3 regions of the Lysinibacillus sp. BS3 genome follow, and region 3 is predicted to be linked to each of the others. Evidence: a T-box and tRNA genes for the amino acid it is inferred to sense, from the RefSeq annotation. Region 3 holds a T-box; the other regions hold tRNA genes.
The links. The T-box of region 3 lies ahead of alaS (alanine--tRNA ligase). A T-box ahead of a tRNA ligase gene usually reads a tRNA of that ligase, here a tRNA-Ala.
Positions count from the first base shown of each region.

Region 1: it has a tRNA-Ala gene. The T-box ahead of alaS (alanine--tRNA ligase) is inferred to sense a tRNA for this amino acid. The anticodon was not compared.
Region 2: it has a tRNA-Ala gene. The T-box ahead of alaS (alanine--tRNA ligase) is inferred to sense a tRNA for this amino acid. The anticodon was not compared.

Region 1 is NZ_CP154860.1:3,816,849-3,824,036, forward strand. It holds gene AAJG31_RS18905 (cysteine desulfurase family protein) at 1-604, shown strand, start outside; rRNA gene rrf (5S ribosomal RNA) at 883-998, shown strand; tRNA gene AAJG31_RS18915 (tRNA-Val) at 1,009-1,084, shown strand; tRNA gene AAJG31_RS18920 (tRNA-Thr) at 1,088-1,163, shown strand; tRNA gene AAJG31_RS18925 (tRNA-Lys) at 1,171-1,246, shown strand; tRNA gene AAJG31_RS18930 (tRNA-Leu) at 1,264-1,348, shown strand; tRNA gene AAJG31_RS18935 (tRNA-Gly) at 1,385-1,459, shown strand; tRNA gene AAJG31_RS18940 (tRNA-Leu) at 1,465-1,553, shown strand; tRNA gene AAJG31_RS18945 (tRNA-Arg) at 1,562-1,638, shown strand; tRNA gene AAJG31_RS18950 (tRNA-Pro) at 1,648-1,724, shown strand; tRNA gene AAJG31_RS18955 (tRNA-Ala) at 1,740-1,815, shown strand; tRNA gene AAJG31_RS18960 (tRNA-Met) at 1,844-1,917, shown strand; tRNA gene AAJG31_RS18965 (tRNA-Ile) at 1,925-2,001, shown strand; tRNA gene AAJG31_RS18970 (tRNA-Ser) at 2,017-2,109, shown strand; tRNA gene AAJG31_RS18975 (tRNA-Met) at 2,163-2,237, shown strand; tRNA gene AAJG31_RS18980 (tRNA-Asp) at 2,241-2,316, shown strand; tRNA gene AAJG31_RS18985 (tRNA-Phe) at 2,375-2,450, shown strand; tRNA gene AAJG31_RS18990 (tRNA-Gly) at 2,456-2,529, shown strand; tRNA gene AAJG31_RS18995 (tRNA-Ile) at 2,531-2,607, shown strand; tRNA gene AAJG31_RS19000 (tRNA-Asn) at 2,612-2,688, shown strand; tRNA gene AAJG31_RS19005 (tRNA-Ser) at 2,699-2,789, shown strand; tRNA gene AAJG31_RS19010 (tRNA-Glu) at 2,792-2,863, shown strand; gene AAJG31_RS19015 (ABC transporter ATP-binding protein) at 3,003-3,797, opposite strand; gene AAJG31_RS19020 (iron ABC transporter permease) at 3,813-4,868, opposite strand; gene AAJG31_RS19025 (iron ABC transporter permease) at 4,868-5,869, opposite strand; gene AAJG31_RS19030 (iron-siderophore ABC transporter substrate-binding protein) at 6,014-7,009, shown strand; gene AAJG31_RS19035 (diaminopropionate ammonia-lyase) at 7,145-7,188, shown strand, end outside.
Region 2 is NZ_CP154860.1:2,471,222-2,478,409, reverse strand. It holds rRNA gene AAJG31_RS12250 (23S ribosomal RNA) at 1-2,709, shown strand, start outside; rRNA gene rrf (5S ribosomal RNA) at 2,777-2,892, shown strand; tRNA gene AAJG31_RS12240 (tRNA-Val) at 2,904-2,979, shown strand; tRNA gene AAJG31_RS12235 (tRNA-Asp) at 2,984-3,059, shown strand; tRNA gene AAJG31_RS12230 (tRNA-Thr) at 3,068-3,143, shown strand; tRNA gene AAJG31_RS12225 (tRNA-Tyr) at 3,151-3,234, shown strand; tRNA gene AAJG31_RS12220 (tRNA-Trp) at 3,239-3,312, shown strand; tRNA gene AAJG31_RS12215 (tRNA-His) at 3,361-3,436, shown strand; tRNA gene AAJG31_RS12210 (tRNA-Gln) at 3,446-3,520, shown strand; tRNA gene AAJG31_RS12205 (tRNA-Lys) at 3,534-3,606, shown strand; tRNA gene AAJG31_RS12200 (tRNA-Arg) at 3,625-3,701, shown strand; tRNA gene AAJG31_RS12195 (tRNA-Pro) at 3,717-3,793, shown strand; tRNA gene AAJG31_RS12190 (tRNA-Ala) at 3,809-3,884, shown strand; tRNA gene AAJG31_RS12185 (tRNA-Ser) at 3,898-3,990, shown strand; tRNA gene AAJG31_RS12180 (tRNA-Phe) at 3,997-4,072, shown strand; tRNA gene AAJG31_RS12175 (tRNA-Gly) at 4,078-4,151, shown strand; tRNA gene AAJG31_RS12170 (tRNA-Ile) at 4,156-4,229, shown strand; tRNA gene AAJG31_RS12165 (tRNA-Asn) at 4,236-4,312, shown strand; tRNA gene AAJG31_RS12160 (tRNA-Glu) at 4,314-4,385, shown strand; gene AAJG31_RS12155 (nitric oxide synthase oxygenase) at 4,960-6,006, shown strand; gene AAJG31_RS12150 (hypothetical protein) at 6,056-6,589, shown strand; gene AAJG31_RS12145 (MFS transporter) at 6,651-7,188, opposite strand, start outside.
Region 3 is NZ_CP154860.1:4,257,452-4,264,639, reverse strand. It holds gene mltG (endolytic transglycosylase MltG) at 8-1,135, opposite strand; gene AAJG31_RS21195 (DUF1292 domain-containing protein) at 1,285-1,812, opposite strand; gene AAJG31_RS21190 (DUF1292 domain-containing protein) at 2,158-2,466, opposite strand; gene ruvX (Holliday junction resolvase RuvX) at 2,485-2,901, opposite strand; gene AAJG31_RS21180 (IreB family regulatory phosphoprotein) at 2,904-3,170, opposite strand; gene alaS (alanine--tRNA ligase) at 3,259-5,919, opposite strand; T-box leader at 6,007-6,222, opposite strand; gene corA (magnesium/cobalt transporter CorA) at 6,291-7,188, opposite strand, start outside.

The DNA.
Region 1 (7,188 bases), 440 kb from region 3:
CGTAAAGATGGCAAGAAAAACAAATATATTCTGTCATGTTGATTGTGTACAATCATTTGGCAAACTAGCTATACCACAAGGGGCAGATGCGATTACCATCTCGGCTCATAAAATAGGCGGACCAAAGGGCTGTGGTGCTATATATCTGAACCCTGCAATCAGAGTACCTGCATTAACACCAGGTTTGACACATGAGAGGGGTCTTAGAGGGGGGACATTAGATACTCCTGCAATCGTGGCCTTTGCCGCGGCAATTGAAAACTATCAATATGAATTGCAACATTATGAAACGCTAAGAAATTATTTTGAAAATAATTTACCTGAAAAATGTCAGCTCGTTGAGTGTAAACAGCAACTACCTAATATTTGTGGGGTAATGATGGAAAAAGTAGAGGGGCAATATGTTCTTTTAAAGTTAAATGAGGCGGGAATCTGTATCTCTACAGGTAGTGCATGTGATATTCATAGTGAATCGGGAACAAAGGCTATTCTATCAATGGGGTTCTCTTTGGAAGCGGCACGCCAATTTTTTAGAATATCTTTTGGACCTTCCACTACACTTGAGGATATTGTAAAATTAAAAATAGAGCTTTCAAATATTTAACGAAAAGACGAGTGAAGGATTATCTATATTCTTCACTTGTAGTGAAATAGATTATAAGCTAATAATATCGGCCAAATAAAATAATTGTTTTCTTTTGAACCAACAATTGCTATAATATTTTGCAGGGCAATATTTTCTCTTACTTAACAAAAATATCTTTAAAAAGTAATAATTTCTTTTTTTTATAAAAAAGTATTGCACAATGTTAGAAAACGTTATACAATAATTCTTGTCTTGAAGGACAGGTAAACAACTTCAAAACAAGATACATAACAAAGTCTAGTGATGATGGCAAAGAGGTCACACCCGTTCCCATACCGAACACGGAAGTTAAGCTCTTTAGCGCCGATGGTAGTTGGGGGCTTCCCCCTGTGAGAGTAGGACGTCGCTAGGCATAATACCCAGGAGGATTAGCTCAGCTGGGAGAGCATCTGCCTTACAAGCAGAGGGTCGGCGGTTCGAGCCCGTCATCCTCCACCATATGCCGGTTTAGCTCAGCAGGTAGAGCAACTGACTTGTAATCAGTAGGTCGTGGGTTCGATTCCTATAGCCGGCACCATTTTTTCGAGCCATTAGCTCAGTTGGTAGAGCATCTGACTTTTAATCAGAGGGTCGAAGGTTCGAGTCCTTCATGGCTCACCATTTATAAATAATAATAAGCGGGTGTGGCGGAATTGGCAGACGCACTAGACTTAGGATCTAGCGCCGCAAGGCGTGGGGGTTCGACTCCCTTCACCCGCACCATTATTTTCATTGCCAGATAAAAAAGCTTATGCACATGCGGAAGTAGTTCAGTGGTAGAACACCACCTTGCCAAGGTGGGGGTCGCGAGTTCGAACCTCGTCTTCCGCTCCAAATGTGCCGGGGTGGCGGAACTGGCAGACGCACAGGACTTAAAATCCTGCGGTAGGTGACTACCGTACCGGTTCGATTCCGGTCCTCGGCACCATTTTAAATGCGCCCGTAGCTCAATTGGATAGAGCGTCTGACTACGGATCAGAAGGTTATGGGTTCGACTCCTGTCGGGCGCGCCAAAAGAACAACGGGAAGTAGCTCAGCTTGGTAGAGCACTTGGTTTGGGACCAAGGGGTCGCAGGTTCGAATCCTGTCTTCCCGACCATTTCCAAAAAATTATGGGGCCTTAGCTCAGCTGGGAGAGCGCCTGCCTTGCACGCAGGAGGTCAGCGGTTCGATCCCGCTAGGCTCCACCATAAGTAAATTAACCAGTATAAAGATCCTGGCGGCGTAGCTCAGCTGGCTAGAGCGTACGGTTCATACCCGTAAGGTCGGGGGTTCGATCCCCTCTGCCGCCATCTTAAAGGACCTTTAGCTCAGTTGGTTAGAGCAGACGGCTCATAACCGTCCGGTCGCAGGTTCGAGTCCTGCAAGGTCCACCATTTATATATTGTAACGGAGGTATACCCAAGTCTGGCTGAAGGGATCGGTCTTGAAAACCGACAGGCGGGTAACACCGCGCGGGGGTTCGAATCCCTCTACCTCCTCCAGTTTTAAATTTTTATAAATGGTGCTTTAAAAACTCGAAACAACATAAAATTATCGCGGGGTGGAGCAGTGGTAGCTCGTCGGGCTCATAACCCGAAGGTCGTTGGTTCAAATCCGGCCCCCGCAACCAAAAGGTCCCGTGGTGTAGCGGTTAACATGCCTGCCTGTCACGCAGGAGATCGCCGGTTCGATCCCGGTCGGGACCGCCATTTTTAAAATAAAAGTCATGAGAAGCAAAAAAGTGAGCAAGCTTAGCATGGACGAAATGGGTCAGTAGCTCAGTTGGTAGAGCATTAGATTGAAGCTCTAAGTGTCGGCGGTTCGATTCCGTCCTGACCCACCATTTATGCGGGTGTAGTTTAATGGTAAAACCTCAGCCTTCCAAGCTGATGTCGTGGGTTCGATTCCCATCACCCGCTCCAAGGGCCTATAGCTCAGCTGGTTAGAGCGCACGCCTGATAAGCGTGAGGTCGATGGTTCGAGTCCATTTAGGCCCACCATTATTCCGAAGTAGCTCAGTTGGTAGTAGCACCTGACTGTTAATCAGGTTGTCGCAGGTTCGAGTCCTGCCTTCGGAGCCATTTTTATTTTGGGGAAGTACTCAAGAGGCTGAAGAGGCGCCCCTGCTAAGGGTGTAGGTCGGGTAACCGGCGCGAGGGTTCAAATCCCTCCTTCTCCGCCATGGGCCCGTTGGTCAAGTGGTTAAGACACCGCCCTTTCACGGCGGTAACACGGGTTCGAATCCCGTACGGGTCATACTAAGTGCAGTAGATGAATTTACATCTACTGCACTTTTTAATTTACTTGATATTTAGATTTATAACAAAGCTATAATAAATGAAAGCCTACACAGAAGGATTAAACTGTGTAGGCTTGTTGTTTTTCAAATTAGCGATTAAATTTTTCGCCCTTTTCCATATGGGATGCAAAGAGGTGTACCAAATATTGGATCTGTCGTCATTTGGCAATCAAGGTCAAACACATGATTAACTAAATCAGTGGTCATAATTTCTTCTGGTTTCCCTTGACGATAGACACCACGGTCACGCACTGTAATAATATGATCGGCATAGCGACAAGCAAGATTAATATCATGTAGTACCATAATAATAGTTCGCTTTTGCTGTTGGTTCAATTCGAATAGTAAATCTAAAACGTCTATTTGATGAGTTAAATCTAAGTATGTCGTAGGCTCGTCTAAAAGAATGATATCTGTATCTTGAGCAAGCGTCATAGCTATCCAAGCACGTTGACGTTGTCCTCCTGATAGCTCATCTACTGGTCTATCTTGTAAATGCTCTGTACCTGTAGCTTTTAAAGCGCTTAAAACGATTTCTTCATCCTTTTCAGTCCACTGTTGTCGCCAACTTTGGTAAGGATAGCGACCTTGTTTCACAAGTTGTAGGACAGTTAAGCCTTCTGGTGCAACAGGAGATTGAGGAAGAATAGAGAGGTTTTTAGCCACTTGTTTTGTTGATAATTTAAAAATATCCTCACCGTCTAATAAAACGGAGCCTTTTTTAGGTTTTAATAATCGAGCAATGGAGCGTAAGAGTGTGGATTTACCACAGCCATTCGCTCCGATTAATACAGTAATTTCATTCAAAGGAATAGATAAATTGAGATCTTCGATAATATTGAAATCACCATAACTTAATGTTAGAGATTTGGTTAATAAAGATTCAGTCATGTAGTATAGACTCCTTTATTTTTTAGGGTTTCTAAATAATAAATAGATAAAGTAAGGAGCACCGATAGCAGCAGTAAAGACGCCTGCGGGTACTTCTAATGGGCTAAATGCTGTACGACCTATAATATCTGCAACCATTACAAGCAATGCACCAATTGCTGCGGATGCCGGAATAAGTACACCGAACGATGAACCAACAATGCGTCGTGCAATATGAGGAGCCATTAATCCTACAAACCCAATAGCACCAGCAAATGCTATGGCACTCGCTACTAAACTGGAGCATAATAGAATTAAGTAAAGGCGTGTTTTTTGAACAGGCTGCCCTAGGCTTGATGCTGTATCATCACCTAATTCTTGAACATTTAACTGCCGAGTAATAAAAAAGGTTATAAGTAGAAGTACAAAAATCAATGGAACAACGATTTGTACTTGATCCCAATCCGAACTTTTGACACTACCCGTAATCCATTTATTCGCTTCACTTGCTTGATAAATTGGGCCGATAATCATTAACATTGTAGTAATTGCTTGCATGAATGCCGACACGCTAATACCGATTAAGACAAGACGATTTGGTGTGACACCATCTTTCCAAGCAAATAGGTAGACTATACATCCGACGATAGTAGCACCTATGAATCCTGCTAATGGCAACCACTCTATACTAACTGTTAAAGAGTGATTAGAATCACTGAAAATGGCTAAGAAACCAACAACCGCTGCCCCACCACCAGCAGATATGCCGATTATATCAGGTGAGGCAAGTGGATTTTTAATGATTCCTTGTAAAACTGCACCTGCGACGGCTAATGCCATTCCAGCAAACAAGGCCATGAAAATTCGAGGCATTCGAAAATCAATAATAATCAGTTGATCAAAATCTGAGCCGTAACCAAAAAAAGCTTGTAAAACTTTAAATGGATTGATGAATGAATCACCAAATGATGCACTAAGAAAGAAAACGGCAAGAGTTAGTATGCAAATCACTGTTAATTTTTTTATAGCTTGTACATCTATTAAAAATGAAATTTTTTGTTGAAGTAAACGAATTGTTTTTACATGTTTCATTATTTTTTTCCACCTTTTCGCGCAAGGTAAATAAAGAATGGTGTGCCAATCATAGCAGTCATGACGCCTACTGGAACTTCTTGTGGCATAATAATATAACGAGCCGCAACATCAGCCAGCAATAAAAGTATCCCCCCAAGTAAAGCAGCCATAGGAATAAGCCATCGATGATCAGTGCCGACAAACTTGCGCGCAAAATGGGGAACGACAATCCCTATAAAACCAATGGGGCCAGCAATTGCAACTGCTCCCCCTGCTAAAAAAATAACAATAAGACCGACCAATATCTTCATAAGTCCTAAACGTAAACCAAGACCTCTTGCTACATCATCGCCAAGAGCAAGAATATTCATTTTGGGGGAAATGATGAGGGCAGCAATCCACCCAATTACTAGATACGGTAGAACAGATAGTAGAATTTCAAGTTTTCTACCTTGTACAGAACCTGCTAACCAAAACAAAACTTGATCAAGCTCTGCTTCATTTGTAGCGAGTAAACCTTGTGTAAATGATGCAAATAGGGCACTGATGGCAGCACCAGCTAAAGTTATTTTCACTGGAGTAACAGCATCTCTACCTGAGAAACTAATCCCATAAACGGATAAAGCAGCGATTGCAGCACCAAGAAATGCAATCCACGCAAAAGATTGCAAGCTTGAAATGTGGAAAAAAATCATGGCAAAGACAACAGCAAAGCCTGCTCCTGCATTAATGCCCAAAATTCCAGGAGAGGCTAATGGATTTTTCGTTAAGGTCTGCATAAGCACGCCTGTAATAGCTAATGAAGCACCAACGCAACTGGCTATAAGAGCTCTTGGAATTCGAACATTTTGAATAATAAGATGCTCATTTGAATTGTTAAATTGTCTAAAAGATTCATACGTAGTTTGAATAGAAGTATTTGCATAACCATACACAATACTGATCCCCATAGAAAGAAGTAATAGTATGACTCCTACTAGTAAAGCAATCATTTTGGAATAATTATTTTTTAATATCATATTTAACGTGTACTCTTTTCTTGGAAAATTAATAAATTAGTTATTGACTTTGATAGTTACATACAATACGATTAATATCGTTCTTAGACAGATGAAAGTGATTTTCATTCTCGTCAAATATGCTTAAATATTTTATCATATACAATGGAGGAAGAAAAGGTGCAAAAAGCTTTTCAAAAACTATTAGTTTTACTAGCTGTGGTTGCTATTTTTGTTCTGGCAGCATGCGGTACTTCTAAAGATAATGCCAAAGAAGAAAGTACAAAAGAAAGCAATGCTTACAGTGTTGACCATGCAATGGGGACAACTGAAGTAAAAGACACACCAAAACGTATCGTTGTTTTAACTAATGAAGGAACAGAAGCATTATTAGCTCTAGGTATTAAACCAGTAGGTGCTGTTCAATCTTGGACAGGCGATCCATGGTATGATCACATCAAGGATCAAATGGAAGGTGTAGAGGTTGTCGGTATTGAACATGAAATAAATATCGAAAAAATTGCTTCTTTAAAGCCAGATTTAATCATTGGCAATAAATTACGACAAGAAAAAGATTATGCTAAACTTAGCAAAATTGCTCCAACTGTGTTTTCTGATACATTACGTGGTGACTGGAAAGAGAATTTTAAATTATACGCTAAAGCAGTAAATCAAGAAACAAAAGGTGAAGAAGTTCTAAAAGCTTACGAAGATAAGTTACAAGCTCTGAAAGAAGAACTTGGAGAACAAACCAACCAAGAAGTTTCATTTGTACGCTTTATGGCCGATAAATCTCGTATCTATTACACAGATTCATTCTCAGGTGTGATTTTTGATGCTTTAGGATTTAAACGTGTTGCAGCGCAAGCAGATTTATTTAAAGATAATGCTAAACTAGGAAACTTAGCGATTGAAGTAGGGAAAGAAGCAATCCCTCAAATGGATGGGGATGTTATTTTCTACTTCACGTACATGCCAACAGGCGATGATTCAGCACTAGCAACTGAACAAGAGTGGACACAAGACCCGCTTTGGAAAAACTTATCAGCTGTCCAAAAAGGCAATGCACATAAGGTGGATGATGTCATTTGGAATACGGCTGGAGGCATTTTAGCTGCGAATATTATGCTAGATCAAGTGAAAGAAATCTTTGTTAAATAATTTTCTTATAAACTATACATTTATCGATGTTCGATAAATGTATAGTTTTTTTACTTCCTAATATATACTCTCCTGGTACTTTAAAGTTAGATAGACTATGATGTAGATATTGACCATAAATTGAGGGGGATGACGATGAAGGAAAAATTAAGGTGGGTTTATAATCAGCATTATTTAGA
Region 2 (7,188 bases), 1.8 Mb from region 3:
GAGAAAGAAAAATCGATTCCCTGAGTAGCGGCGAGCGAAACGGGAAGAGCCCAAACCAAGAGGCTTGCCTCTTGGGGTTGTAGGACACTCTATACGGAGTTACAAAAGAGCGAGTTAGATGAAGCGACTTGGAAAGGTCCGCCAGAGCAGGTAAAAGCCCTGTAGTCGAAAGTTTGTTCTCTCCTGAGTGGATCCTGAGTACGGCGGAACACGTGAAATTCCGTCGGAATCCGGGAGGACCATCTCCCAAGGCTAAATACTACCTAGTGACCGATAGTGAACCAGTACCGTGAGGGAAAGGTGAAAAGCACCCCGGAAGGGGAGTGAAAGAGATCCTGAAACCGTGTGCCTACAAGTAGTTAGAGCCCGTTAATGGGTGATAGCGTGCCTTTTGTAGAATGAACCGGCGAGTTACGATTACGTGCAAGGTTAAGCTTTAGAAGGCGGAGCCGCAGCGAAAGCGAGTCTGAATAGGGCGAAATAGTACGTGGTCGTAGACCCGAAACCAGGTGATCTACCCATGTCCAGGGTGAAGGTGAGGTAACACTTACTGGAGGCCCGAACCCACGCACGTTGAAAAGTGCGGGGATGAGGTGTGGGTAGCGGAGAAATTCCAATCGAACTTGGAGATAGCTGGTTCTCTCCGAAATAGCTTTAGGGCTAGCCTCGTGATGAGAATACTGGAGGTAGAGCACTGTTTGGACTAGGGGGCCATCCCGGTTTACCGAATTCAGACAAACTCCGAATGCCAGATATTTATACACGGGAGTCAGACTGCGAGTGATAAGATCCGTAGTCAAAAGGGAAACAGCCCAGACCACCAGCTAAGGTCCCAAAGTAATCGTTAAGTGGAAAAGGATGTGGCGTTGCACAGACAACCAGGATGTTGGCTTAGAAGCAGCCATCATTTAAAGAGTGCGTAATAGCTCACTGGTCGAGTGACGCTGCGCCGAAAATGTATCGGGGCTAAACGATTCACCGAAGCTGTGGATTGACATCTACGATGTCAGTGGTAGGAGAGCGTTCTAAGTGCGTTGAAGTCAGATCGGAAGGACTGGTGGAGCGCTTAGAAGTGAGAATGCCGGTATGAGTAGCGAAAGACGGGTGAGAATCCCGTCCACCGTATGACTAAGGTTTCCTGAGGAAGGCTCGTCCGCTCAGGGTTAGTCGGGACCTAAGCCGAGGCCGATAGGCGTAGGCGATGGACAACAGGTTGATATTCCTGTACCACCTCCTCACCGTTTGAGAAATGGGGGGACGCAGTAGGATAGGGTAAGCGCGCCGTTGGTTGTGCGCGTCCAAGCAGTAAGGCGTGTGTGTAGGCAAATCCGCACACTGTAACGTTGAGCTGTGATGGCGAGTCCGTATGGACGAAGTTCCTGATTTCACACTGCCAAGAAAAGCCTCTATCGAGGTGAGAGGTGCCCGTACCGCAAACCGACACAGGTAGTCGAGGAGAGAATCCTAAGGTGTGCGAGAGAACTCTCGTTAAGGAACTCGGCAAAATGACCCCGTAACTTCGGGAGAAGGGGTGCTCTTGAGCGTGCAAGCGCATGAGAGCCGCAGTGAATAGGCCCAGGCGACTGTTTAGCAAAAACACAGGTCTCTGCAAAACCGTAAGGTGACGTATAGGGGCTGACGCCTGCCCGGTGCTGGAAGGTTAAGAGGAGTGGTTAGCGCAAGCGAAGCTGCGAATTGAAGCCCCAGTAAACGGCGGCCGTAACTATAACGGTCCTAAGGTAGCGAAATTCCTTGTCGGGTAAGTTCCGACCCGCACGAAAGGCGTAACGATCTGGGCACTGTCTCAACGAGAGACTCGGTGAAATTATAGTACCTGTGAAGATGCAGGTTACCCGCGACAGGACGGAAAGACCCCGTGGAGCTTTACTGTAGCCTGATATTGAATTTTGGTACAACTTGTACAGGATAGGTAGGAGCCAGAGATCTCGGAGCGCCAGCTTCGAAGGAGGCGTCGGTGGGATACTACCCTGGTTGTATTGAAATTCTAACCCATGCCCCTTAGCGGGGCAGGAGACAGTGTCAGGCGGACAGTTTGACTGGGGCGGTCGCCTCCTAAAAGGTAACGGAGGCGCCCAAAGGTTCCCTCAGAATGGTTGGAAATCATTCGTAGAGTGTAAAGGCACAAGGGAGCTTGACTGCGAGACCTACAAGTCGAGCAGGGTCGAAAGACGGGCTTAGTGATCCGGTGGTTCCGCATGGAAGGGCCATCGCTCAACGGATAAAAGCTACCCCGGGGATAACAGGCTTATCTCCCCCAAGAGTCCACATCGACGGGGAGGTTTGGCACCTCGATGTCGGCTCATCGCATCCTGGGGCTGTAGTCGGTCCCAAGGGTTGGGCTGTTCGCCCATTAAAGCGGTACGCGAGCTGGGTTCAGAACGTCGTGAGACAGTTCGGTCCCTATCCGTCGTGGGCGTAGGAAATTTGAGAGGAGCTGTCCTTAGTACGAGAGGACCGGGATGGACACACCGCTGGTGTACCAGTTGTCTTGCCAAAGGCATCGCTGGGTAGCTATGTGTGGACGGGATAAGTGCTGAAAGCATCTAAGCATGAAGCCCCCCTCAAGATGAGATTTCCCATTACGCAAGTAAGTAAGATCCCTCAAAGACGATGAGGTAGATAGGTTCGAGGTGGAAGTGTGGTGACACATGGAGCTGACGAATACTAATCGATCGAGGACTTAACCAAAAAAGTTTGAAACTTTCAATGTATCGTTTATCTAGTTTTGAAAGAATAAGTCTTTCAGCTGAATAAGTGAAGTGATGATGGCAAAGAGGTCACACCCGTTCCCATATCGAACACGGAAGTTAAGCTCTTTAGCGCCGATGGTAGTTGGGGGCTTCCCCCTGTGAGAGTAGGACGTCGCTTCGCTTATTTTTTGTGGAGGATTAGCTCAGCTGGGAGAGCACCTGCCTTACAAGCAGGGGGTCGGCGGTTCGAGCCCGTCATCCTCCACCATTTTGGTCCCGTGGTGTAGCGGTTAACATGCCTGCCTGTCACGCAGGAGATCGCCGGTTCGATCCCGGTCGGGACCGCCATTATTATTGCCGGTGTAGCTCAGTTGGTAGAGCAACTGACTTGTAATCAGTAGGTCGTGGGTTCGACTCCTATCGCCGGCACCATTCCCTTGGAGGGGTAGCGAAGTGGCTAAACGCGGCGGACTGTAAATCCGCTCCTTAGGGTTCGGCGGTTCGAATCCGTCCCCCTCCACCATTTTAGGGGCATAGTTCAACGGTAGAATAGAGGTCTCCAAAACCTTTGGTGTGGGTTCGATTCCTACTGCCCCTGCCAGGTATTGAGGTACTCGTTCATAATACAGCTAATATAATCTATATAGTGGCGATTGTGGCGAAGTGGTTAACGCATCGGATTGTGGTTCCGACATTCGTGGGTTCGATTCCCATCAGTCGCCCCATTTTAAAATTGGGGTATAGCCAAGCGGTAAGGCAACGGATTTTGATTCCGTCATGCCTAGGTTCGAATCCTAGTACCCCAGCCATTTTTAATTTCACGAGCCATTAGCTCAGTTGGTAGAGCATCTGACTTTTAATCAGAGGGTCGAAGGTTCGAGTCCTTCATGGCTCATCATTTTTTAATTAACATGCGCCCGTAGCTCAATTGGATAGAGCGTCTGACTACGGATCAGAAGGTTATGGGTTCGACTCCTGTCGGGCGCGCCAATAAAATCATGTTTACGGAATGTAGCTCAGCTTGGTAGAGCACTTGGTTTGGGACCAAGGGGTCGTAGGTTCGAATCCTGTCATTCCGACCATCTTTCATGATAAATGGGGCCTTAGCTCAGCTGGGAGAGCGCCTGCCTTGCACGCAGGAGGTCAGCGGTTCGATCCCGCTAGGCTCCACCATTGTAATATTTTTGGAGGTATACCCAAGTCTGGCTGAAGGGATCGGTCTTGAAAACCGACAGGCGGGTAACACCGCGCGGGGGTTCGAATCCCTCTACCTCCTCCATTTTTCGGGTCAGTAGCTCAGTTGGTAGAGCATTAGATTGAAGCTCTAAGTGTCGGCGGTTCGATTCCGTCCTGACCCACCATTATTGCGGGTGTAGTTTAATGGTAAAACCTCAGCCTTCCAAGCTGATGTCGTGAGTTCGATTCTCATCACCCGCTCCAAAATGGGCCTATAGCTCAGCTGGTTAGAGCGCACGCCTGATAAGCGTGAGGTCGATGGTTCGAGTCCATTTAGGCCCATATTATTCCGAAGTAGCTCAGTTGGTAGTAGCACCTGACTGTTAATCAGGTTGTCGCAGGTTCGAGTCCTGCCTTCGGAGCCACGGCCCGTTGGTCAAGTGGTTAAGACACCGCCCTTTCACGGCGGTAACACGGGTTCGAATCCCGTACGGGTCATCAAGCATGTAGCACAGATGTGTGTTACATGCTTTTTTCTATTCTCCTGTTCTTTAAACGATAAAAGATAATGCAATAGCAAAAAAAGACCTATTGGCAAGGTGAGGGACTGAATTTAATTCCCCTAGCATCTTTCTATGGGCATCCTATAAGCCGTTTCACCTACCACGTACACTTCCATGGTCAATACTTTTGTGAAGGCTGCTTGACGACTTCTCTAGTATAGCGATACAGGCGAAATCCTGGCCAGAGAATTTGTGAAACTGGTTCTGCTCTATGCGAAAGCGAAGCAATAGCAGCAAGTAAGTAGCCCAGAACGAATAGCTTTTTCACCATTTACAAATATTCTATTGATTTCTTTGTTCTACAACCCCCTGAAAAAGGCTACATGACTACTGTAGCCTTTTTATAATAATTAAAATCTTTCTCCCTTACATTCTCTTACGAAAGAGAGTCTATAGAGTAAATATGAACAAACTATTTCATATATAAAATATGTATGTTTTTTCAATTACTATTTTCATGGTGCTTGTTGTTTTGTTCCTCTAATATGAGGATAAGTGGAGGAATCGATATGAATATACAGGAGATACAGCAATTTTTAAGTCTATATCAGACAGAACAAAATGAATCAGAACTTTGGTTAAAGAATAGATTACAGGCAGTTAAGGATGCAGGTGAATATCACCCAACAACAGAGGAGCTAGTTTTTGGCGCACGTGTGGCATGGCGAAATAGCAATAAGTGTATTGGACGTCTATTTTGGCAGTCACTGCATGTGGTAGATGCACGTGATGTTTTAGATGAAAAGGCTATTTTTCAAAAATTACTAGAACATATTGATTATGCGACAAATCATGGGAAAATTCGTCCAACTATAACAGTGTTTGCTTCAGATAGAGTACGGATTTGGAATCATCAACTAATTCGTTATGCAGGCTATGAAACAGATGCAGGCATTATTGGAGATTCACAGTCCATTAAATTTACAAAAGTGTGTGAGTCGTTAGGATGGAGAGGTAAAGGAACTGATTTTGATGTATTACCACTCGTTATACAGGTGGATAATCGTGCTCCTCAAATGTTTGTAATTCCTGAAGAAAATATAGTAGAGGTCTCAATCCGTCATCCAGAGTCAATCGATGTGGAGAAATTAGGAATGAAGTGGTATGCCGTACCTATTATTTCGAGTATGCGTTTTCAAATGGCTGGAATTGATTTTCAAGCAGCTCCATTTAACGGCTGGTATATGGGAACAGAGATTGGTGCACGAAATTTAGCAGATCATGATCGTTATAATATGTTACCTGCAATTGCAGAGATTTTTAATCTTGATACAACCAAACATGCGTCTCTTTGGCGTGATCGTGCTTTAGTAGAACTTAATATTGCTGTTCTTCACTCATTTAAAGAAGATGGTGTGAGCATTGTTGATCATCATACAGCAGCTCAGCAGTTTAAATTGTTTGAGGAGGCAGAAAAATCAACAGGAAGAGAAGTTACAGGCAACTGGACATGGTTAATCCCACCACTTTCCCCTGCCACAACTCATATATTCCATAAACCCTATGTAAATATTTATCATACACCAAATTATTTTTATCAAAAACCATGCTATTAGTGTAAAAGAATTGTTTACTTTCGATACTTTTGATGAGAGAGGGCTTACTATGTTAGATCAGCAAATTCCCAATATCCCATGGAGACAATTGACGACACCTTATGGTAGAGGTACAGCCATTCCTAAGCTGATAGAACAGGAGCAATACACACAGCTAGCTGAATTAATTGAACATCAAGGAACACTGTGGCAGGTGACACCATGGGTTTTGCTTGTCTTGCTAAAAAAGCTTACTCGTAAAAAATTAGAGGTTGTCTCCTTACCAGAGGTACAGTTATATTTAGCTGTGGCACATGCTATTACCAAGGATTATCTCGACCCAGTCAATACTGTTAAAAATATGCAGGAGCTATTAGACGTCAACTATTTGTGGATAGAAAATGAGGATAATGATGAGCAGGAGTGGGAGAAAGAAACGCCAAAGGGCTATGAGGAGCAAGCTTTTGTAGGCTATTACTATTATAGTTATATGCTTTTACAAGAGGCTGTTCCTATTTTTTCTACTATAACAGCTCGTAATAATGAAGCATCAGAATGCCTTGCTGAATTGCTAACATTACTCCGCAATCCGACAATTATGTAATGTTTAAACACTATAGAAATAGAGCAGATGGAGGAATCTAATCCACCTGCTTTATTTAATTTTAATGCACATATTCATCCTTAGAGGCTCTCATTGAGCAAAAGAAGAGTAACATTGCTACAACGACAAAGAGCCATCCCGCAATATTCCAGCCGCCAAATAAATCATGCAAGTAGCCAAAAAGAATAGGACCAATTGCGGCAAATAAATAACCCAAAGATTGCGCAAAGCCTGATAAATCTGCTGCTTCAAATGCAGTACGAGTACGGAGAGTGAAGAACATCATTGCTAGGGCGAATGAAGAACCACCTGCTAACCCTAGAAGAACCATCCACAGTACCCCAAGACTTGTCCATTCCATGACAACTCCAACAAATCCTACTAAATAGAAGGATGTAAACATCAATACAAGTGGGCGTTGAGAAGTCATTTTACCGGCAATAATAGGCACTGCTAAGGCCATTGGTACTTGTGAGAATTGCATGATTGAAAACATCCAGCCAGCTTTATCAGGGGCTAAACCTTGAGCAATATAGATCTCAGGTATCCAAGCTGCTGTTGTGTAGAATAATAAAGATTGTAAACCCATTGCCCCTGTG
Region 3 (7,188 bases):
TATATGTTTACTCTTCTTTTCGTAAATATTTTTCTACCTTCTGCAAATGCTCATCATAGGTTTTTGAGAAGTGGTTGACACCCTCTTTATCTGCTAGGAAGTAGAAATAATCTGTTTGACTTGGATTTAATGATGCCTCAATCGAAGTTTTACCTGCACCTGCTATTGGACCAGGTGGTAGACCTTTATTTTTGTAAGTGTTATAGGCATTATCCACTTCTAAATCTTCATATAGAACACGATCCTTGTGATCACCCAGTGCATAGAGCACGGTTGGGTCTGTTTGGAGTGGCATCCCTTCATTGATTCGATTATAGAAGACACTTGCAATAGTCTCTCGATCCGTTTGAGCAGTCGCTTCTTCTTCCAATAATGACGCAAATGTTAACAGCTGATGTACGGACATTTGTTTTTCAGCTAATACATCACTATAGTTCTTCACTACATTGTTCATGGCTGCTATCATCTCTTCTACAATCGCTTGTAAAGATGGTTTTTCTTCATAATAAGAATACGTAGCTGGATATAAATAGCCCTCTAAGTCATAGCGAATATTGTCAGCTAAAACAGCCTCTGTAACTAGCTCAGGATAATTAGCCATCATTTGCTGAACAAATGTGTCACTCGTCACAAGATCCATAAATTCTTTTTGTGTGTACGGTGTTTTCTTTTCAATCACTTTCCCAATTTGTTCAAGTGTTAAGCCTTCTGGGACTGTCATCGTAAAGACAGGCTTACGATATACCTTCCCTGTTTTCAAGCTTTCAATGAGTTCATCAAATGTCATTGCCTGTGTTAAATCATAATTTCCCGCTTGAAATTGTGATTCATTTTTAAATTTTGCATAGTATTTAAAAACACGTGCATCTTTTATGACACCTTTTTTCTCTAGTAGTGTTGAAATGGAGGACAAACTAGAGCCAATTGGTACTTCTACTGCAATTGTTTTCGTTGCATTAGGGTCTAATGGTTTTAAAGCACCTTTTACATAATTGTACCCAAATAAACCAACAACTCCAATTATTAGTACGAAAACAATGGCAATAATTGCGACGATTTTTCTCACCATTTTTACCTCAGATTTTCTTTCTTGCATTTTTGAAAACATTTCTTGTTTTTTTGAACCGTTATCCACGGGTTTCCCCCCTATCACTATTCAATATCATACTAGAAATCAACTTTCACGACAAACAGAAATCGACAATTCTGTAGAAATTACATATGTAAAAAATCTGCCAACAACTTTCGTTAGCAGATTTTTGAGGATTCTAGAAATAGTTTATCCTATAAAGTGTTTAATACTTCTTCTACAAATTCCCATTCTTCATCTGACTCAATCGGGTATAACTCTTCAATCTGGCCTTCATTTCCAGCTATATATTGGGCTGCAAAAATATCACGCTCATCAATCGGTTCATCTGTTGCTGGCACATATAATACATACGATTTACCGAATTGCTCAGATGAAAATGTATGAATGACTTCGCACACTTGATCTTTTCCTTCTTCGTCTGTCACAGTAATTAGCTGTGGTTCTTCTTCAAATTCATCAAGTAATGTTAACACCACTTCATTAATCATTTCCCATTCGGCATCTGTTTCAACAGGCTGTAAATTTGTCATCTCACCTGTATTGTCATCATAATCAAAAGTCATCGCGGAAAGGTCTCCTGGAATTTCTTGACCGGTTTCATCTAGAAGGGAAAATAACACATAGGACTTGTCCTCCGCATCAAAGGTAAAGACCACACGACACTGCTGTTCCTTACCATCTTTCCCAATGATCATAAATTCTTGCGTTTCTTCATTCATTCTGGTTCCTCCTTTATGACAATTTGATGTCATTTATTAAATCGTTTTTTTGAGGTTAGACACTTTAGAATAGCTTCTCCTATTTTTGAGCAAGTTTTCCCTGCATTTCTTCTCTACCTTTGAGCAGGTTCTCGATGTTTGGAGTGGTGCTTGGAACGGTTACACTCTATTTCTAAGCGAATCCACAAACTTTATGAACGTTTCCCAACAATTGTGGATAAAAATCACACATTTACAATGCATTCATTCTTCAATTTAACAATCCTTCTACATTAGAAAAGCTTCAATAAAAAAGGAACAAGGACTGCAAGCTGCGATCCTTGTTCCAAGCTTTGAGTTAGAAGATTAGTCTTCGTTTTCATCCTCTAAAGCGTTTAAAACGTCCTCTACCATATCCCACTCTGCTTCAGTTTCGATTGGTGTTAATTCACCATCTTCACCATTTTCAGATGGTACAAATGAAGATACAAAGATTTCAACTGAGCCATCTTCATCTTCCTCTGCGCCTACCATTGAGTAAAACACATATGATTTGCCAAACTCTGGAGATTCATGAACGTGAATCACTTCACAAAGCTGCTCGTTTCCGTTTTCGTCAATCACTGTAATGTGTTGAACATGTAATTCTTCTTCATGGTTATGCTCGTGTGCCATGCATAGTCACCTCATCAATTAATTTTTGCTATCTAAGTAGCCTTGTAAAATCATCACAGCTGCCATTTTATCAATGACCTGCTTGCGCTTTTTGCGACTCACGTCCGCTTCGATCAGCATACGTTCAGCAGCCATCGTCGTTAAACGTTCATCCCATAATTTGACCGGTAGTGAGAAATGCTCTTCTAATAGCTTTTTATAGTTCTCAGAAGCCTCTCCACGCGGTCCAACCGTATTATTCATGTTTTTTGGAAAACCTACAACAAATTCTGTTATAGTATATTCCTTTACTAGCTCAGCGATACGGTCAATACCGAACTCACCATTAGCTTCATCAATTTTTACGGTTTCAATACCTTGGGCGGTCCAACCAAGTGCATCACTTACAGCAACACCCACAGTTTTTGACCCAACGTCTAATCCCATAATTCTCATTTCTAGTCCTCGTTATTCTTTTTGATATAAAATTTAACAAGCTCCTCTAGAATTTCGTCACGCTCAAGCTTGCGAATTAAATTACGAGCATCCTGATGGCGAGGAATATACGCCGGATCACCAGAAAGTAAGTAACCAACAATCTGATTGATAGGGTTATATCCCTTTTCCTCTAATGAAGAATGAACTTTCAACATTACCTGCTTGACTTCCTGTTCCATTGATTCTTCTGGAAAATTAAATTTCATCGTTTGATCAAATGAACTCATGACCAGCACCTCGCTTTCAGAAATAAGGAGATGTGCAAACAAGCTCATCTCCAATTTCTCTTTATTATAACATGTTTTGGTGAATTAATTAAATGGATTTAACATAATCATACACAGAAAGTAGTGCTTCATCAAGTTTTGATGCATCTTTTGCACCTGCCATCGCCATATCTGGACGACCGCCACCTTTACCACCACATGCTTCCGCAACCATTTTCACAATATTCCCTGCATGGTAATTGCCACCAACTAATTCTTTTGAAACACCAGCACATAACATAACTTTTTCACCATCAACTGCTCCAAGAACAATGATTGCTTTTGGCATTTTTGCTTTCAGGTCATCCATCATTTGACGGAGTTGATTGTTATCCTTTGCTTCCACTTTTGTAGATAGCACTGTCACATCTCCAATTGTTTGAGCGGCATCAACAACTGCCCCTGCCTGTGCATTGGCGATTTTTTGAGATAATGCTTCGTTTTCACGTTGTAATTCTTTGTAGTCTGCTTGTAATGCCTGTACTTTTGTGACAATATCTTTAGCATTTGCTTTTAATAATGTCGCTGCATCATTTAATAATGCTTCTTCTTCTTTTACTGCTTCATAAGCAACTTTTCCTGTAACAGCTTCAATACGACGAGTACCTGCACCGATACCACCTTCTGAAACAATTTTAAAGAAGCCAATTTCAGAAGAGCGTTTAACATGGATACCACCACATAGCTCAATCGAATAATCTCCGATGGATACTACACGTACAACATCTCCATATTTTTCACCGAATAATGCCATAGCACCCATTGCTTTTGCTTCATCAATACCTTTTTCTTCAATAACGACCTCTATATCATCCCACACTTTTTCATTTACAATACGTTCAATTTGCTGTAATTCTTCTTTTGTAACTTGACCAAAGTGAGAGAAATCAAAACGTAAACGATCAGGTCCTACATATGATCCAGCTTGGTTCACATGATCACCTAGCACATCTTTTAATGCACGTTGCATAATATGTGTTGCCGTATGGTTTTTAATGATTAAATTACGGTCATCACGATTGACCACTGCTTGCACTGCATCTTCCACATGCATTTCCCCAGATTCAACTACTACTGTATGAAGCGGTTGACCATTCGGTGCTTTTTGAACATCTTTTACAACAGCCGTAAAGCTATCATTTGAAATAGTACCACTATCAGCAATTTGACCACCCATTTCAGCGTAGAATGGTGTCTTCGCTAAAATAACCAATGCTTCCTGACCTTCCGAAGCGACTTTCGCAACTTGACCATTGACGATCATTGCAGCGATTTCAGTATTAACACTTAACGTATCATAGCCAACAAATTCACTTGCAACCGTTAAGTTTGCTAATACTTCATTCTGTACTTGCATCGAATCAACATCTTGTCGTGCAGCACGCGCGCGTTCACGTTGCTCTTCCATCGCTGCCTCAAAACCTTCATGATCTACTTTCATGCCTACTTCCTCTGCATATTCTTCCGTTAGCTCGATTGGGAAACCATAAGTATCATATAAACGGAAAGCATCTGCTCCTGGGATGTAATCATGACCAGCTGCTTTTTGAGATTCCACTACTTCATTAAAGATAGCTAAACCACCATCTAATGTTTCGTGGAAACGAATTTCTTCATTTTTAATGACACGTTGAATAAATTCGCATTTCTCTGTAACTTCTGGATAGAAGTCTTCCATAATTTTACCCACAGTTGGTACAAGTTCAAACATAAATGGTTTTTCAATACCAATTTGTTTAGCATAGCGAACGGCACGACGTAGTAAGCGACGTAATACATAGCCACGGCCTTCATTTGAAGGCAGGGCACCATCGCCTATAGCAAATGCTACTGTACGGATATGGTCTGCAATCACTTTAAATGGTGTATTAATATCTTCATCTGAGCCAAAGATTTCATTTAAGTCTACTTCGCCAGGTCGTTTATATTTACGATTGGCAAACTCCTCAATTTTTTCAATAATTGGCATAAATAAATCAGTATCAAAGTTTGTTGGTACATTTTGCACGACGGACACAATACGCTCTAAGCCCATACCTGTATCAATATTTTGCTTTGGTAGTGGCGTGTAAGTGCCATCAGGATTATGGTTAAATTGAGAGAACACAAGGTTCCAAATTTCTAGGTAACGCTCATTTTCTCCTCCTGGATACATTTCAGGGTCATTTTCATCTGAGCCGTATTCTACGCCGCGATCATAAAAAATCTCTGAGTTCGGACCAGATGGGCCTTCTCCTATATCCCAGAAGTTCCCTTCTAAACGAATTAAACGTTCTTCTGGAATACCAATTTCCTGATGCCAAACATCATATGCTTCCTGGTCTTCTGGGTGAATCGTGATGGATAATAACGCTGGATCAAAGCCCATCCATTTTTTATCTGTTAAAAACTCCCAAGCATAATGAATTGCTTCTTTTTTAAAGTAGTCACCAATAGAGAAGTTTCCTAACATTTCAAAGAATGTATGGTGTCGAGCTGTTTTCCCAACGTTTTCAATATCGTTGGTACGAATCGATTTTTGTGCATTTGTAATACGTGGATTATCAGGGATAATACGGCCATCAAAATATGGTTTCAAAGTTGCAACACCTGAGTTGATCCAAAGAAGTGATGGATCATTTATTGGCACAAGTGGTGCTGATGGCTCATGATGATGCCCCTTTTCTTTAAAAAATTCCAAATACATACGGCGAATATCTACTGCTTTCATTGGATAAATTCCTCCTATTTTATATTGTAAAATCACGATACGAATCCTGCGATTTACCGAAGAAAATAAAAAAAGCCCTCATCCCCAAAAAGGGACGAGGACTTGTCATTAGTCTCGCGGTACCACCCTAGTTGTAAGTAAAAACCTTACTTACCTCTTTAGCACTTGTAACGTCAGTGAACGGCAGGGATTAGCTGCACTCTGGAGTAGCTTTCGGCATTTGCTGTTGTGAGGATTTTTTCAGCCTAGAAATCCCTTTCTTGTGCACACACAAATACGTACTTTTTCCATCATCGTTTTTACTTTTTCTATCGAAAATTATAAAAAAAATCTATTGCGCTGTCAATTAGTACTAGTCTGACTAACACTAACTAAGCAATCATTTTTTTGAAATATATCCACATACCCCATGTAAAGATAACTAAGAAAGCGCTAATTGCAATAGTTGTATAAGGGGTATCTTGATAAGGTAAAGGCACATTCATTCCAAAAAAACTAGTAATTACTGATAGTGGTAACATAATTGTCGAAATGACCGTTAATAAATTCAGCTTTTCAATGGATTTCCCACTGATAATTGAAAAATACGTATCAAGCGTGCTGTTCACTAAATCGCGATATGTCTCTGTGGAGTCGACAATACGCTCTAGATGGTCATTCAAATCTTTATAGAATGGAATATTTTCTTCTTGAATATCAAATTTCCACTGGCCATTGATTGTAGAAAAAATTCTTCTTTGTGGCATAATGGCCTGACGAATTAAAATAATTGTCCGCTTCAATGCAAGAAATTCCTCTGTCACCACTTTTGGTTGATAATCATAAATTTCTTCTTCTAGTTCATCTATACGTGCGCGAATTCGTTCTAATACTGGGAAGTATTCGTCTGTAATACCGTCAATAATTGTATGCAATAAAAAATCATTACCCTTTTCCAAAAATCTTGGGCTATTGACACAAACATTTTCCATTTTTCCTAGCCATTGCAACTTTTGTTTATGCACAGTCACAATATAGTTTGGTCCCATAAAAATATTTAACTCAACGGTTGTAATTTCATTGTTACTTTTCTCATTATAAATTGGTGCATGGAGCACAAAAAATTTATAATCACCATAACTATCCATTTTTGGACGTGAGCCTTCATGTAAGCAATCTTCAACTGCTAGTGGATGAAAGCCAAATACATCAGCTATATTATTCAATTCATTATAACTATAGGCATATAAATCTACCCATAATAAATCTTCGTTATGAATAGGGAGTTGT